4 regions of the Leisingera sp. MMG026 genome follow, and region 3 is predicted to be linked to each of the others. Evidence: riboswitches for the same ligand, from Rfam matches in the RefSeq annotation. Region 3 holds a riboswitch; each other region holds the start of a gene.
The links. A riboswitch is a leader RNA that binds a small molecule or an ion and turns the genes downstream of it on or off. The one in region 3 is predicted to bind cobalamin.
Positions count from the first base shown of each region.

Region 1 (3,543 bases), on a different contig from region 3:
GAAACTGGGCCAGAACAGCCGCGAAAACGTCCGCCTGGTGCGCGGCAGCCATATCGTGGTGCCGAAATTGTTCGACCATGGCTGCTGCTACTTTTTCCAGGGCACCGACGGGCGGATCATCTTTGCGATTCCATACGAGACGGATTTCACCCTGATCGGCACAACGGACGCCGACCATCCCGATCCGGAAACCAAACCGCACTGCACCGAGGCCGAGCAGGACTATCTGGTTGATTTCGCATCGCAATACTTCGAACAGCCGCTCAGCCGCGAAGACATCGTCTGGACCTATTCCGGCGTGCGCCCGCTCTATGACGACGGCGCCAGCTCGGCCACTGCGGCCACCCGCGAATATGTGCTGACGCTGGACCGCGCGCAGGCGCCGCTGCTGAATGTCTTTGGCGGCAAGATCACCACCTACCGCAAGCTGGCCGAGGCCGCGCTGGCGAAAATCGGCGATGTGTTCCCGCAAGTGCCGTCTGACTGGACCGCAGGCGTGGCCCTGCCCGGTGGTGATTTTGCAGTGGCGGATGTTGAGACGCTGAAAACGAAACTGGCGGCAGACTATCCGTTCCTGACGCCCTATTGGACCGCCCGGATGATCCGCGCTTACGGCACCGAAGCCTGGGACGTGCTCGGGGACGCCAAATCCGCCGGTGATCTGGGGCGGGATTTTGGCGCAACCATCACCGCGCAGGAACTCGACTGGGCGATAGCCCGCGAATGGGTGCGGTCAGGCGACGACTACCTGTGGCGGCGCACCAAGCTGGGCCTGCGGCTGGACAAGGCGCAGCGCGCGGCAGTGGATGCCTATATCAGCAAGAAAGCCGCCAGGCTGGCGGCTTAGAGCTAAGGGACGGGCCAACCCGAAGGGAGGCGCAATCGCGCCGCCCCGTGGGGGCGGGTTGGCGCGGCCCGGCCTATCGGCCGGGCGGGACATTCTGAAAGCGTCTTAAAACTCCACGCCCTTCTGCGCCTTCACACCGGCGCGGAACGGGTGTTTGACCTGCCCCATCTCGGTCACCAGATCGGCAATCTCGATCAGCTCTTCCTTGGCGTTGCGCCCGGTCAGCACCACATGAGTCATCGGCGGCTTCTGCTCCACCAGGAACTCCAGCACTTCTTCGAGGTCCAGATAGTCATAGCGCAGCGCAATGTTGATCTCGTCCAGCAGCACCATGGTGTTGCGCTCATCCAGAATCATCTCCTTGGCCTTTTCCCAGCCCTTCTGCGCGGCGGCAATGTCGCGGGCCTTGTCCTGGGTCTCCCAGGTAAAGCCTTCGCCCATTGCGTAGAACTGGCACCGATCGCTGAAATTCTCCTCGATCAATGTCCGCTCGCCGGTCTGCCAGGCGCCCTTAATGAACTGCACCACAGCGGACGGCATCCCATGCGCGATGCAGCGCATGATCATCCCGAACCCCGACGAAGATTTGCCCTTGCCCGGCCCGGTGTGGACGATAATCAGGCCCTTTTCGCCCTCCTTGGTCTTCATCATCCGGTCGCGCGCGGCCTTTTTCTTGGCCATCTTGGACGTATGACGGGCGGCTTCTTCTTCTGAGATGCCGGTTTCAGACTTTTCGCTCATTGGGGCTCTCCAGCTGTTTGACCCATGTCTTGACAAAGAAGGGCACGATAGCGCAAGGGGGTTCAGCTGGTTCCTGTGAAAACAGGCGAAGAGGGAATGTGAAGGCTTTCGGGCCGAAGCACAGCCGCCCCCGCGACCGTGACCGGATGAGGCCGCCATGCCACTGGGTGATCCCCGGGAAGGCAGGATGGCCGGCAAGGCGCACGCCTTGGCATCCGCAAGCCGGGAGACCTGCCAGCGAAGGAGAGATCAACGGGCAGACGGGGTGTTCTGCGACCGGGTAAGGGGCTCGCACGACTGGCCCCTTTTCGGCCATCCCGCACGCCCTGCCGCGACAGGAGACGCGCCAATGGCTGACGACATGGCAGGCCAATCTGCCAGCACCCCGGGACCGGTCACCCTGACCGTTTGCCTCACCTGCCGCCGCGAGGGCGCCGACCCCGAGGCAGCACGCCCCGGCGCCATCCTGCATGCAGCCTTGGAAGAAGCCGGAATGCCCGAAGGCGTCCGTCTGCGTGGCGTCGAATGCCTGTCGTCGTGCAAGCGCGGCTGCGCTGTTGCGCTGATCGGCGGCGAAGAACGCTGGACTTATGTCTACGGCGACCTCGACCCGGACCAGCATGTCCCCGAAATTCTGGAAGGTGCTGCGGCTTATGCCGGCACCGCTGATGGCGTCGTGCCGTGGCGCCAGCGCCCGCAGACCTTCCGCAAACAATCCGTTGCCCGCATCCCGCCGGCCAAGTTCTTCTCCGAGGAGTAATCATGAGCGATCTCAACAAGATCCCCGTCACCGTCATCACCGGTTTTCTGGGCGCAGGCAAGACCACGCTGATCCGCCACCTGATGCAGAACCCGCAGGGTAAGCGCCTGGCCGTGGTGGTGAACGAATTCGGCACTGCCGGCGTGGACGGCGACATCCTGAAATCCTGCGCCGATGACAACTGCCCGGCGGAAAACATCATGGAGCTGGCCAACGGCTGCATCTGCTGCACCGTGGCCGATGACTTCATCCCCACCATCGAACAGCTGATGGCCCTGCCCGAAAAACCCGACCATATCGTGATTGAGACCTCCGGCCTAGCCCTGCCGAAACCGCTCTTGAAAGCGTTTGACTGGCCCGCCATCCGCTCCCGCATCACCGTCGACGGCGTAATTGCCCTGGCGGACGCCGAGGCGGTCGCCAAAGGCCAGTTCGCCCCCGATCTGGACGCCGTGCAGGCCCAGCGCGAGGCGGATGACAGCATCGACCACGAAACCCCGCTCAGCGAAGTCTTCGAGGATCAGATCTCCTGCGCTGACATCGTGCTGTTGTCCAAGGCCGATCTGGCCGGCGACGCAGGCGTCGAGAAGGCCCGTGCCGTGATCGAGGCCGAGGCACCCCGCAAGCTGCCGATCCTGCCGATGAGCGAAGGCGTCATCGATCCGCGCATCATCCTGGGTCTGGGTGCTGCTGCCGAAGACGATCTGGACGCCCGCCCCAGCCACCACGACGGCCACCACGACCACGAGCATGACGATTTTGAAAGCATCGTTGTCGAAATGGGCGAAGTCTCCGACCCCGAAGCGCTGCAGAATGCCATCGTGAAACTCGCCCGCGAGCGCAACATCCTGCGCGTCAAAGGCTATGTCGCGGTGGAAGGAAAACCGATGCGGATGCTGGTTCAGGCCGTGGGCGAGCGCCTGCGCGCCCAATACGATCAGCCCTGGGGCGCGCAGCCGCGCAAGACCGCCCTGGTGGTCATCGCCGAGCATGACGATATCGACGCTCCGGCCATCCGCGCCGCACTGGGGGCCTGAAGCTGATGCCCCAAGGCGAAACTTTAAAGGTTTCGCCCGGCGGCAACGCCGGGCAGCGCCCGACCTCCCCGTTTTGCCGGAGGCAAACCTTTGGTTTGACGGGGGGGCGCTTCGCTTCCTCCCGAGGCCGGGCACTGCCCTCTGCTCTTCTTTCCGAA
Region 1 is NZ_JAKFZM010000021.1:68,870-72,412, forward strand. Features, by position in the region: gene glpD (glycerol-3-phosphate dehydrogenase) at 1-847, shown strand, start outside; gene cobO (cob(I)yrinic acid a,c-diamide adenosyltransferase) at 953-1,588, opposite strand; cobalamin riboswitch at 1,639-1,842, shown strand; gene L1069_RS13350 (DUF1636 domain-containing protein) at 1,938-2,348, shown strand; gene cobW (cobalamin biosynthesis protein CobW) at 2,351-3,385, shown strand.
Region 1: linked by a shared signal. The riboswitch ahead of L1069_RS13350 (DUF1636 domain-containing protein) and the one ahead of L1069_RS15470 (ABC transporter substrate-binding protein) in region 3 are both predicted to bind cobalamin.

Region 2 (3,543 bases), on a different contig from region 3:
CAGCGCCGGGGTGAAATCGCCAGCCGAAAGCGCCCCGCGTGGTGCCGCGGCGGCAGCAAAGGCGAAACCGTGTGTGTAATCCACCAGCAGGCAGAGAATGGTGCGGGCCTCTGCGCCAGATAGGTCTGCGGCGGTGATTTCCGCCTCGATCAGCCGGGTCAGCCCGGTCAGGGAGGGGCCGATCTGGGCCGGGTTTTCCAGGATGCACTTTGCAAGCTCCGGATGCTTGGTCACCTGGGCGCAATAGCGGGTCATCAGATCGCGCAGCCGCAGTTTGGGCGTTGCCGCTTCTGACGGGGTGTCTGAACCTGCAAACGCAATGGCGACGAGGGATGCAATCATCTCGTCCTTGGTTCCGGCGTGATGGGCAACGGCCATCGGGGTGACGCCAAGCGCCTTTGCCAGTGCTTTGAATGTGAGGGCCTTGCTGCCGCCCTCATCGAGCAGCTGCAGGGCCGTTTTCAGCACATCATCCTTGCTGAGGGTCCGGCTGCCCCTGGGCGGGCGGCCCATGCGCGGGGGCATTGGTCAGGCTACCCGGAACGTGGTCTGGACCATGCCGGTGGGCAGGATGCGGGAGCTTGCCGCCTGGAGGTCGATGTCCCGGTCCAGGCTGCCGAACAGCGGAATGCCGCTGCCGATCAGAATCGGGACCGTTGTGATGGTCAGATCGGCGATAAGCCCCTGGCGCAGGAAGGACTGCACCATCCGTCCGCCGTCGATATAGGCGCGGGTCCAGCCCTCTTCTTGCAGCTCCTGCATAAGGTCTGCGGGCGCGGCGGTGCTGAGGCGCACCTTGTCCTTCAGCTCCTCGGGAATGTCCTGTTCGGTCAGGCTGCTGCTGAGGACCACAACAGGTTTGCTGTAGGGCCATTGGCCGAACCCGAGCAGGGTGCGGAACGATCCGGTTCCCATGACCAGCCCGTCGACGCTGTCCATGAAGGCGGCAAAGCCGCCATCGTCATCTTCGGCAACAGGCTGTTTGTGCAGCCAATCCAGAGAATGGTCCTGGCGGGCCACAAAGCCGTCGAGGCTGGTGGCGATGAAGACGTGGCCGGTGGTCATCGGGTTCTCCTGTGCATGCGTTTAATTATACAGCATATAATTAAGCGCATGCCGCGTTCCAAGGGGCTGGCGCAAGATTCACTGCGTGCGAATCGATTCGGTGGGATCAGCCGCGGGTAACCGCATGAAAGATAAGCGCTTGCCGCAAACGGGCTGGCGGATGCCGGTTTGAGTTTCTGGACATCCCTGTCCCGCCCGGCGCGGCAAACCTGCATGTCTTATTCCGGTTTCGCCGGGTCGGTTTTGTTTCCGATGGCGGGAAATTTTTCGGGCAATACCGCAGATAGCAAGGTGCCGTCCTTCGGGGCGGAGAATTGGGAAGCTGGTGAAACTCCGGCACTGCCCCCGCAACGGTGACCCCGGGCAAGGCATGGCAAACAACCACTGAAGCCAATGGCTTCGGGAAGGTGCCAGGCCCCGCCGCCAAAGCGGCCCCGGGACAGTCCGGAAACCAGCCTTGCCATGAAAACGTCAACCGCGGACGGCGGCGGGGCGGTTGCGGCGCGTGTCCGCAATCCCTTTGCCTATGCCTGCACCCAAGCCAACACGCCGCGGGGATGCGGCAGAGGAGAGAAGCAGATGCTTCACGACAGCGAAATTCTGGCCAAGCTGATGGCGCGGCAGAAAAACTATTCTCTGGAACAGGCGTTCTACACCGATCCGGGTGTTTTGGATCTGGACATGCGGCAGATCTTCTACCGCGAGTGGCTGTTTGCCATTCCCGCCTGCGAAGTGCCGAAACCGGGCAATTATGTGACCCATCAGGTGGGGGCCTATAACGTCATTATCGTGCGCGGCACTGATGGCGAAGTGCGTGCTTTCCACAACGCCTGCCGCCACCGCGGTTCGGTTGTGTGCAAGGCGAAAAAGGGCAATTCGCCCAAGCTGGTCTGCCCTTACCACCAGTGGACCTACGAGCTGGACGGCAAACTGCTGTGGGCGCGTGACATGGGGCCGGATTTCGATGCCTCGAAACACGGGCTGAAGCCGGTGCATTGCCGCGACCTGGCCGGGCTGATCTACATCTGCCTGGCGGATGAGGCGCCGGACTTCGACGCCTTCGCCGACGTCGCCCGCCCCTACCTGGAGCCGCATGATCTGGGCAATGCCAAGGTGGCCTTTGAAAGCTCGATCATCGAGAACGGCAACTGGAAGCTGGTCTGGGAGAACAACCGCGAGTGCTACCACTGCGGCGGCAACCACCCGTCGCTGTGCCGGACCTTCCCCGAGGACCCTTCGGTCACTGGCGTAGAGGGCGGCGAGACCCCGCCGCATCTGCAAAAGCACTTTGACCGGATTGAAGCGGCAGGTTGCCCGGCGCAGTTCCGCATGGATGCGCGCGGCCAGCACCGGCTGGCGCGGATGCCGCTGAATGAGGGCGCGGAAAGCTACACCATGGACGGCAAGGCGGCAGTGGCCAAGCCGCTGGGCCGGGTGCCCTTTGCTGATGCCGGCACGCTGCTGAAGTTCCACTATCCGACCACCTGGAACCACTTCCTGCCGGATCACTCCCTCGTGTTCCGGGTCACTCCGATCAGCCCGACCGAAACCGAAGTCACTACCAAATGGCTGGTGCACAAGGATGCGGTCGAGGGCCAGGATTACGACATCAAGCGCCTGACCGAGGTCTGGATGGCGACCAATGACGAGGATCGCATTGTGGTCGAAGACAACCAGCAAGGCATCAACTCCCCCGCCTATGAACCCGGTCCCTATTCCGAGGTGCAGGAAAGCGGCGTCATCCAGTTCTCCAACTGGTATGCTGAACACCTGACCCGCGCGCTGACCGGCCGCCATCTGATTGCGGCGGAGTAAGATTATGGGATTGCAGGCCAATTTTGAGACATTGGACGAAACCCTGGCGTGGAAGGACGACGAGATGCTGGAATGCGTCTCGGTTGTTCCGGAAGCGCCGAACACCGCCACCTTCAGCTTCCGCGCGCCGTCGGGCGCGTGGTTCAAGTACCAGCCGGGCCAGTTCCTGACGCTGGAGCTGCCGGTGCCGGAAGGGACAGTCTGGCGCACCTACACCATCAGCTCGTCGCCCTCGCGGCCCTTGTCGATCTCGGTAACGGTCAAGGCCCAGGGCGACAGCATCGGCACCCGCTGGATGCTGGACCATCTGCGCCCCGGCAGGATCCTGCGCGCCTCCGGCCCGGCAGGGGTGTTCACCCTGCCAAAGCGCCCGAATGGCAAGTTTCTGTTCATCTCCGCAGGCTCGGGCATCACACCCAGCCTGTCGATGACCCAGTATCTGTTCGACCGCGGCCAGTCGCCCGACATCTGCTTTATCAACTGCGCCAAACGCCCCAGCGAGATCATCGCCCGCCAGCAGCTGGAAAGCATGGCGTCGCGGCTGCCGGGGCTGAAGCTGAACCTGGTGGTGGAAGAGGACGACCCTTATCAGGTCTGGACCGGCTACCGCGGCCAGCTGAACCAGATCATGCTGGGCCTTATCGCGCAGGATTACCTGGAGCG
Region 2 is NZ_JAKFZM010000022.1:40,080-43,622, reverse strand. Features, by position in the region: gene L1069_RS13615 (TetR/AcrR family transcriptional regulator) at 1-525, opposite strand, end outside; gene L1069_RS13610 (dihydrofolate reductase family protein) at 529-1,065, opposite strand; cobalamin riboswitch at 1,338-1,540, shown strand; gene L1069_RS13605 (aromatic ring-hydroxylating dioxygenase subunit alpha) at 1,645-2,880, shown strand; gene L1069_RS13600 (hybrid-cluster NAD(P)-dependent oxidoreductase) at 2,885-3,543, shown strand, end outside.
Region 2: linked by a shared signal. The riboswitch ahead of L1069_RS13605 (aromatic ring-hydroxylating dioxygenase subunit alpha) and the one ahead of L1069_RS15470 (ABC transporter substrate-binding protein) in region 3 are both predicted to bind cobalamin.

Region 3 (3,543 bases):
CGGGCAGGCCGGGGCAGCGGTCTTTCATATAGGCGGGGTACCACCATTCCTCGATCGCCATCAGCCCGGTTTCGCCGGCATTGACAACTTTGCCCGAGGCGGTTGCGTCGTCCAGCGCCTCGCGCCCGGTGGTTTCCCAGATTTCCATCGCCAGATGCAAATCGCCGGTCTTCAGCCCGGCAAACTGTGCGATATAGTCTGCCTGGACATATTCGACGTTATATCCTGCTTCCTGCAGGATGCTGCCCATGATCTTGGTGTTGATCAACTGGCCGGACCAGTCGTGCAGGGTCAGTTTGATGGGGTCGGAGGACTCGGCGGCCCAGGCGGATGAAGCGGAAACGGCGGCTGTCAGCGCCACGGCTCCCAAAGCGTTGAAGTTTCTCAGCATAAGGACTTCCCTGATATGTGGCATTTTGTGCGATTCTTGGCGTCGCCTGCTATGATGGTGCGGCGGTTGTGTCTGTCAGTCAATAAAAAACCACAATAAGCCACATTAACCTCAAAAATTAGGCGTTTTGAGGCTGTCAGCGCCGCATCAACGGCTCATGTGTTGTTTTTTGTGGCTTTCTGACGTAGCAACGCAACAGGAGGCCCAATGACCAAAAGCCGCAAGACCACCAACCAGCGTGAAGAGGAAATCCTGCGGGCGCTGCAGCAGGCGGGGGGGTCCTGCCGGGTCAGCTATCTGGCCGGCAGGCTGGGCGTGTCGAATGAAACCATCCGGCGAAACATCCGCACGCTGGAGGATGCCCAAGCGGTCCGCAAGGTGCACGGCGGGGTGCATCTGATTGAAGATGTGAACGAGCTGCCGCTGCAAAACCGGATGGATACCCACGCCTCAGAAAAGCAGCGTCTGGCCATCGAGGTGGCCAAGACCATCAGCGACGGGGATTCGGTCTTTTTGGACGTCGGTTCCACCACCGCTTATGTGGCGCAGGAGCTGCGGCAGCGGTCAAACCTCTTTGTGGTGACCAATTCCGTGCTGGTGGCCCATGCGCTTGCCTCGCGCAATAACAACCGGGTGTTTCTGGCGGGCGGCGAGCTGCGCCCGCATGACGGCGGTGCCTTCGGGGCCGAGGCGCTGGATCTGGTGCGGCGGCTGAACGTGCAGTTTGCCATTTTTTCGGCCGGGGCGATCAATGCCGAACAGGGCTTCATGCTGCATGATCTCGAAGAGGCAAATCTGGCCCGTGTCGCGGCGGCCAATGCGCAGGTCCGGATTGTTGTGGCCGATCATGACAAGTTCAACAAGCGCGCGCCGGTGTCGGTCGGCAAGGATACCAAATTCGAAGTCTTCTATACGGACGCGCAGCCGCCGCAGGCCGTCAAGGACATGCTCAAGGCGATGGATACCGATCTGATCGTGGTCGAGTAACGGAGCTGCGATATGGTTCAGGACAGTTTGCAGCCACGCTTTTGCGGCTGCGGCCGATGGGTGTCCCATCCCTGGAGCAGCTTGTGCTGGAATTTTCCATCTGGCCGTGGCTTGGGAAACCGTCGTCCATAGGCTGCCTGCTGTGCCCGGTTCGCAGAATTTCTGCTGCAAAGTAACTTTTTCTTGCCGCAGCGAAAGGGATGGGCTACCCGCGCTTTACCGGTCCCGAAAGGGCTAAGAGGGAATCCGCGGTGCCTGCCGGCGCCAAACGGAACTGCCCCCGCAACTGTAGGCGGCGAGAGCTGTGCCATGACGTCACTGGGCCAAAACGGTCCGGGAAGACGGCACAGTCATTGACCCGCCAGTCAGGAGACCTGCCGGTGAAAACCGAAAGACACCGGGCGGGGTTGTCCGGGGAGGTTGCCGGTAAGATGCGCCGCCGTTTTCCGGTGCCGCAAGCGGGGGGCAGACCCTCAGCCTTACCGGTCAATGCCCTTTCACCCGTTCTCCGGTCATTGACACATGGAGATCGAATATCATGTTTTTGCGTTCCGGCCTGATCGGCCTTTCCTTCATCGCTGCCGCACAGGCTGCGGCGGCCAGCGAAACCTTTCCGCTGACCATTGAAAACTGCGGCCAGTCGGTCACATTCAAGGCGCCGGCAGCGTCTTCGGTGACGGTTGGCCAGGCGGCGACCGAAGTGCTTTACGCGCTGGGGCTGGGCGATAAGGTGCTGGGCACCTCGGTCTGGTTCAATGACGTGCTGCCCGAATACGCAGACCTGAATGCCAAGGTGGAACGCCTGGCCGACAACGATCCGAGCTTTGAAAGCGTCGTGGCCAAACGCCCCGGCCTGGTGGCGGCGCAGTACGAATGGCACGTCGGCCCCGAAGGTGTTGTTGCCAAGCGCGAGCAGTTTCATGATCTGGGCATCCCGACCTATGTGATGCCCGCCGATTGCGTCGGCAAGGACAACACGACCGGCGGCGACGGCACCCGCACGCAGATGTTCACCACCGGCAGCTTGTACCAGGGGATCGAGGAACTGGCGGCGATCTTTGGCGAAGCCGATAAGGGCGCCGAGCTGGTCGCCGAATATAAGGCCCGCGAGGCGGCAGCTGTTGCCAAGGCGCAGAAGGTCGCACTGGAAGATGCTTCCGCTGTGTTCTGGTTCTCTTCGCCGGAAATGGAAAGCGATCCGTTTGTGGCAGGCGAGAAGGGCGCGCCGGGCTACATGATGCAGCAGCTGGGGCTGCGCAATGTTATTGAGACCGACGAGGAATGGCCGACGGTCGGCTGGGAGACCATCGCCAAGGCCAATCCGACGGTGATTGTGATTGCCCGTATGGACCGCCGCCGCTTTGCCGCGGATGACTTCGAGAAAAAGCTGGACTTCCTGCGCAATGATCCGGTGGCGAGCCAGATGGATGCAGTCAAAAACAACCGCATCGTTGTGATGGACGCCCAGGCGATGGATGCCACCATCCGTGCCATTCCGGCGCTGGAGGATCTGGCTGCTGAACTCAGCGTGATCGGCACCAGCCAGTGAGTGCAGCCGCTGCAATCACATGGCAGGGCGTCAAGGGCGCGTGCCTGGCCTTGCCGGTGCTGGTTGCAGCGGTTCTGGCAGGCGCAATGATCGGGGAAACCGCGCTTGCGCCTGACCTTGTCCTGTCTGTTCTGGCCAATAAACTGGCCGGGGCAGGGCTGCCGGTTGATCCGATAGATCAAGGCATTGTCTGGAGTTACCGGCTGCCGCGGGCGCTGGTGGCGGGGGCCTGCGGGGCGGCGCTGGCGGTGGCGGGCGTGGTGCTGCAGGCCCTGCTGCGCAATGCGCTGGCGGATCCCTATATCCTGGGCATTTCCGCCGGCGCCTCGACCGGGGCGGTTGCGGTGACCATTGCAGGGCTTGGCGGCGGTGCGCTGTCGTTGTCCTTTGGCGCTTTTAACGGCGCGCTGCTGGCCTTTGGCTTTGTTGCTGTTCTGGCCCGGGCCGCCGGAGCAGGCGGCAGCCGCGCTGCGGCAGCGCAGATCGTGCTGGCGGGCATCGCAGGCTCGCAGCTGTTCAACGCGCTGACTGCTTTTATCATCGCAAAGTCCGCCAACGCCGATCAGGCCCGCGGCATCATGTTCTGGCTGATGGGCAATATGGGCGGGGTGCGCTG
Region 3 is NZ_JAKFZM010000027.1:58,509-62,051, reverse strand. Features, by position in the region: gene L1069_RS15480 (ABC transporter substrate-binding protein) at 1-415, opposite strand, end outside; gene L1069_RS15475 (DeoR/GlpR family DNA-binding transcription regulator) at 599-1,378, shown strand; cobalamin riboswitch at 1,582-1,775, shown strand; gene L1069_RS15470 (ABC transporter substrate-binding protein) at 1,917-2,927, shown strand; gene L1069_RS15465 (iron chelate uptake ABC transporter family permease subunit) at 2,924-3,543, shown strand, end outside.

Region 4 (3,543 bases), on a different contig from region 3:
GGCTTCGGATCTACTGTCCGAAGCCTTCTTCGTGTCCGCGCCTTCCGCACCCGCCGCAAGCCGCAAGAGACCGGCCAGATCCCCCTCCAGCGTCAGATCCAGGCCAGCGCCCGCCGACGCAGGCGTCAGCACGATCCGCTCCACCAATGCGCGCAGTGACTCTGGACCTGTCGCGGTTTCGTGCCGCCCCAGGTGCTCGTTTAAGCCACTTTCCGTTCGAACGCGACTGGGCTTTTCCAGCCTAAGGCAGAGTGCCGTCGGCGCGGATTGTAGAGGCCGTTTATGTAGTTAAAGATCGCCATCTCCGCTGTCCGTCGCGTTGGCCATGACCTTCGCCAGATCAGCTCTGCCTTGATCGTCTTGAAGAAGGTCTCGACGGCCGCATTGTCATAGCAATTTCCTTTGCCGCTCATCCACTGCCCCGGCAGTGCATGTTTACATGCATGAGAGGGGGACACGCTGAACCCGTGTTGTCGCAGGATTTTCTGATAGTCATGAGCACAGTATTGCGATCCACGATCCGTATGATGAATGCAGCCCATAGGCGGTGATCTGAAGGCTATAGCCATGTTCAGCGCCCGGATCGCCAAGTCCCGCTTCATCCGATTGCTGATGGCCCAACCGATGACCCGCCGAGAATGCAGGTCCAGGATGACAGCGAGGTATAGCCAACCCTCACGGGTCCAGACGTAACTGATATCGCCAGCCCACTTTTTGGTTTGGTTGGTCGGCAATGAAGTTCCGATCCAGCAGATTGGGTGCGATGTTGAACTTGTGGTCGCTATCCGTCGTGGCCTTGTGTTTGCGGGTCCTAACAATGGATATGCCGTTCTGTCGCATCAATCTGCCCACACGCCGATGCCCAACATTCAGGCCGATCTCCTTCAGCTCTTCAGTCATGCGTGGCCGACCATAGCTGCCCAGGCTGACACGCGATTGCTCCTTGATGTGGGCCAATGTCACCAGATCAGATCTCTGCCTGCGACTGGCAGGGCGGCTGCGGAATGCACGCAAACCACGCGCACTCACGTCCATTACCTTACACAAGCGTGCTGTTGGAAACTGATTTCGGTGTTCTTCAATGAACTTAAACCTCACGGCTTTTGGCTCGCGAAGAACACCGTGGCCTTTTTTAAGATTTCCCTTTCCTCCTTATGAATGCGGTTCTCGCGCCGAAGCCGATCATTCTCTTTGGCAAGGCTCAAATCCTCCTTCGACACTACACCGGTGTCTCGGTGTGCCGTGATCCATTTGTCAAACGTTGACAGGCCAACATCAAGATCATCAGCAACCTGCTTGCGTGTAAGTGCGCTGGTCAGCGCTATGAGCACCGCATCAGCTCGGAATTCGTCCGTCCGTTTCGTGCCCATACTTCGTCTCCTTTGGTGCAGTAAATGCTATCAAAGGGGCGGCATCAAACCGCGACAGGTCCACTCATTCGGCAATTGAACAGAAGACGGGAAGCTTGACTCAGTAAAATGGTTTTGCCATTCAGCAAGTGTGACCGGTTCCGCGAGTGTTTCAATGCGCAGCGGAAGAAATAGGGAACACGGTGCGGCGTACCCATTAGGGACCAAATCCGTGACTGCCCCCGCAACTGTGAGCGGTGAGTGACGCTGAACATGCCACTGGGATCTTTCCCGGGAAGGCCAGCCGAACCAAGACCCGCGAGTCAGGAGACCTGCCGGACACAGGGCAAAGACTTCGCTAGCGGAGTGTCTGCCCTTTTCCACCGGACGCCGGGGTGCGCGTCTGGCGCGGCTGCCGTTCAGGCTTCTCCGTGCCACTCTCCCCGTTGTTCATTCCTGATTGCAGGTGCGCCTGTGTCGTCGAATGAGGACGAAATGAAACTGAATTATCTGGCTGCAGCTCTGGCCATATCCCTGCCGGTCACCGCATCGGCGCATTTCCAGCTGAACTACACTGAAAACGTGCTGATCGGGAAGCCCGGCGATGTGCCGATGGGGCTGGTGTTCTGGCACCCGCTGGAAAACGGCCATGTGATGGACATGGGCAAACCTGAAGAATTTTTTATGGTTCACAAGGGCGAAAAGGTTGATCTTTCGGACCGCTTGGAACCGGCCACATTCAAGGGCGCGGAGAACGAAGCCGCCGCCTACAGGGCGTCGGTTCCGGTCAAGCGCTCGGGCGACTATGTGGTGGTGACTGTGCCCGCGCCCTATTATGAGGAAAGCGAAGACATCTATATTCAGCAGATTTCCAAAGTCGTGCTGAACCGCAACACCCTGCCCACCGATTGGGATCAGCCGGTGGGCCTGGAAACCGAGATCCTGCCGTTGAACAAGCCCTATAACGTCATTGTCGGCTCTACCTTCTCAGGTCAGGTGCTGGCGGATGGCAAGCCGGTTCCTGGTGCCGAAATCGAGGTTGAATTCATGGCATCAGAGCCTGACCTTGCGGCCTTTTCCACAACCAACCCGACGGTTCAGCCGATGTCCGGCGGCGCCATCGTTGCGATTGCAGACCAGAATGGCGTCTTTTCCTTTGGCATTCCGAAAGCGGGCCACTGGGGCTTTGCTGCTCTCGGCTCCGGCCCGGCGACTGAGCATGACGGCAAGGAACTCAGCCAGGACGCTGTGTTGTGGATCCACGCTGAAGAGCTGAAGTGAGAATAGCACCATGCATATCGTAGACGGCGCATTGTCGAATCCGGTTGTGATCGGCGGCGCGGTTGCCGCCGTCGGCGGTATCGCCATGGGGCTGCGGAGCCTGCCGCTGGAACGTATTCCGGCGGCGGGGGTTCTTTCGGCCAGTTTCTTTGTGGCCTCCCTGATCCATGTCCCGATCGGGCCGAGTTCGGTTCACCTGATCCTGAACGGGCTTGCGGGGCTGGTTCTGGGCTGGGCGGCCTTTCCGGCCCTGTTTGTCGGCCTCTTGCTGCAGGCGGTGTTCTTTGGCTTTGGCGGGCTGACCGTGCTGGGCGTGAACGCCGTGAACATCGCCCTGCCTGCAGTTCTGGTCGGGCTGATTTTCCGACCGCTGGTGGCCCGCGGCTCGCCTCTGCAGGGCGCCATCTGGGGCGGTATCGGCGGCGGCGCGGCCATTGCTGCCACAACACTTGCTGTTGCAGTCTCGCTGATGTTGTCCGGCGATGAGTTTGTCCTGGCAGCGAAACTGGTGTTCTTTTCCCATATCCCGGTGGTGATCATCGAAGCGCTTTTGTCCGGTGCTGCCATTTTCCTGGCGCGGCGTGTGAAGCCCGAGCTGTTTTTCGACACAAAAGGAAGCCTTGCATGATCCGCTCCTGCATTCTGATCCTTGCACTGCTGGCGCCGCTCCCGGTGATGGCACACAATGTTATCTCAGCTGTCTTTCCGTCCGGTTCCGACATTGAAGGCGAAGTGGGCTTTTCCAACGGTGACATGGCCGCGGACCTGCTGATTGAGATCTTTGACGCGGCCGGCAGCAAGCTGGGAGAGTCCAGAACCGACGGTGACGGCTTTTTCCTGTTCACCCCGTCGGAGCCTGTGACACATATCTTCCGCGGCGATCTGGGTGCTGGCCACGTGGCCGAGATGATGA
Region 4 is NZ_JAKFZM010000019.1:94,207-97,749, reverse strand. Features, by position in the region: partial or broken gene L1069_RS12525 (IS3 family transposase) at 201-1,370, opposite strand; cobalamin riboswitch at 1,489-1,704, shown strand; gene L1069_RS12520 (DUF4198 domain-containing protein) at 1,845-2,630, shown strand; gene cbiM (cobalt transporter CbiM) at 2,641-3,258, shown strand; gene L1069_RS12510 (cobalt ABC transporter permease) at 3,255-3,543, shown strand, end outside.
Region 4: linked by a shared signal. The riboswitch ahead of L1069_RS12520 (DUF4198 domain-containing protein) and the one ahead of L1069_RS15470 (ABC transporter substrate-binding protein) in region 3 are both predicted to bind cobalamin.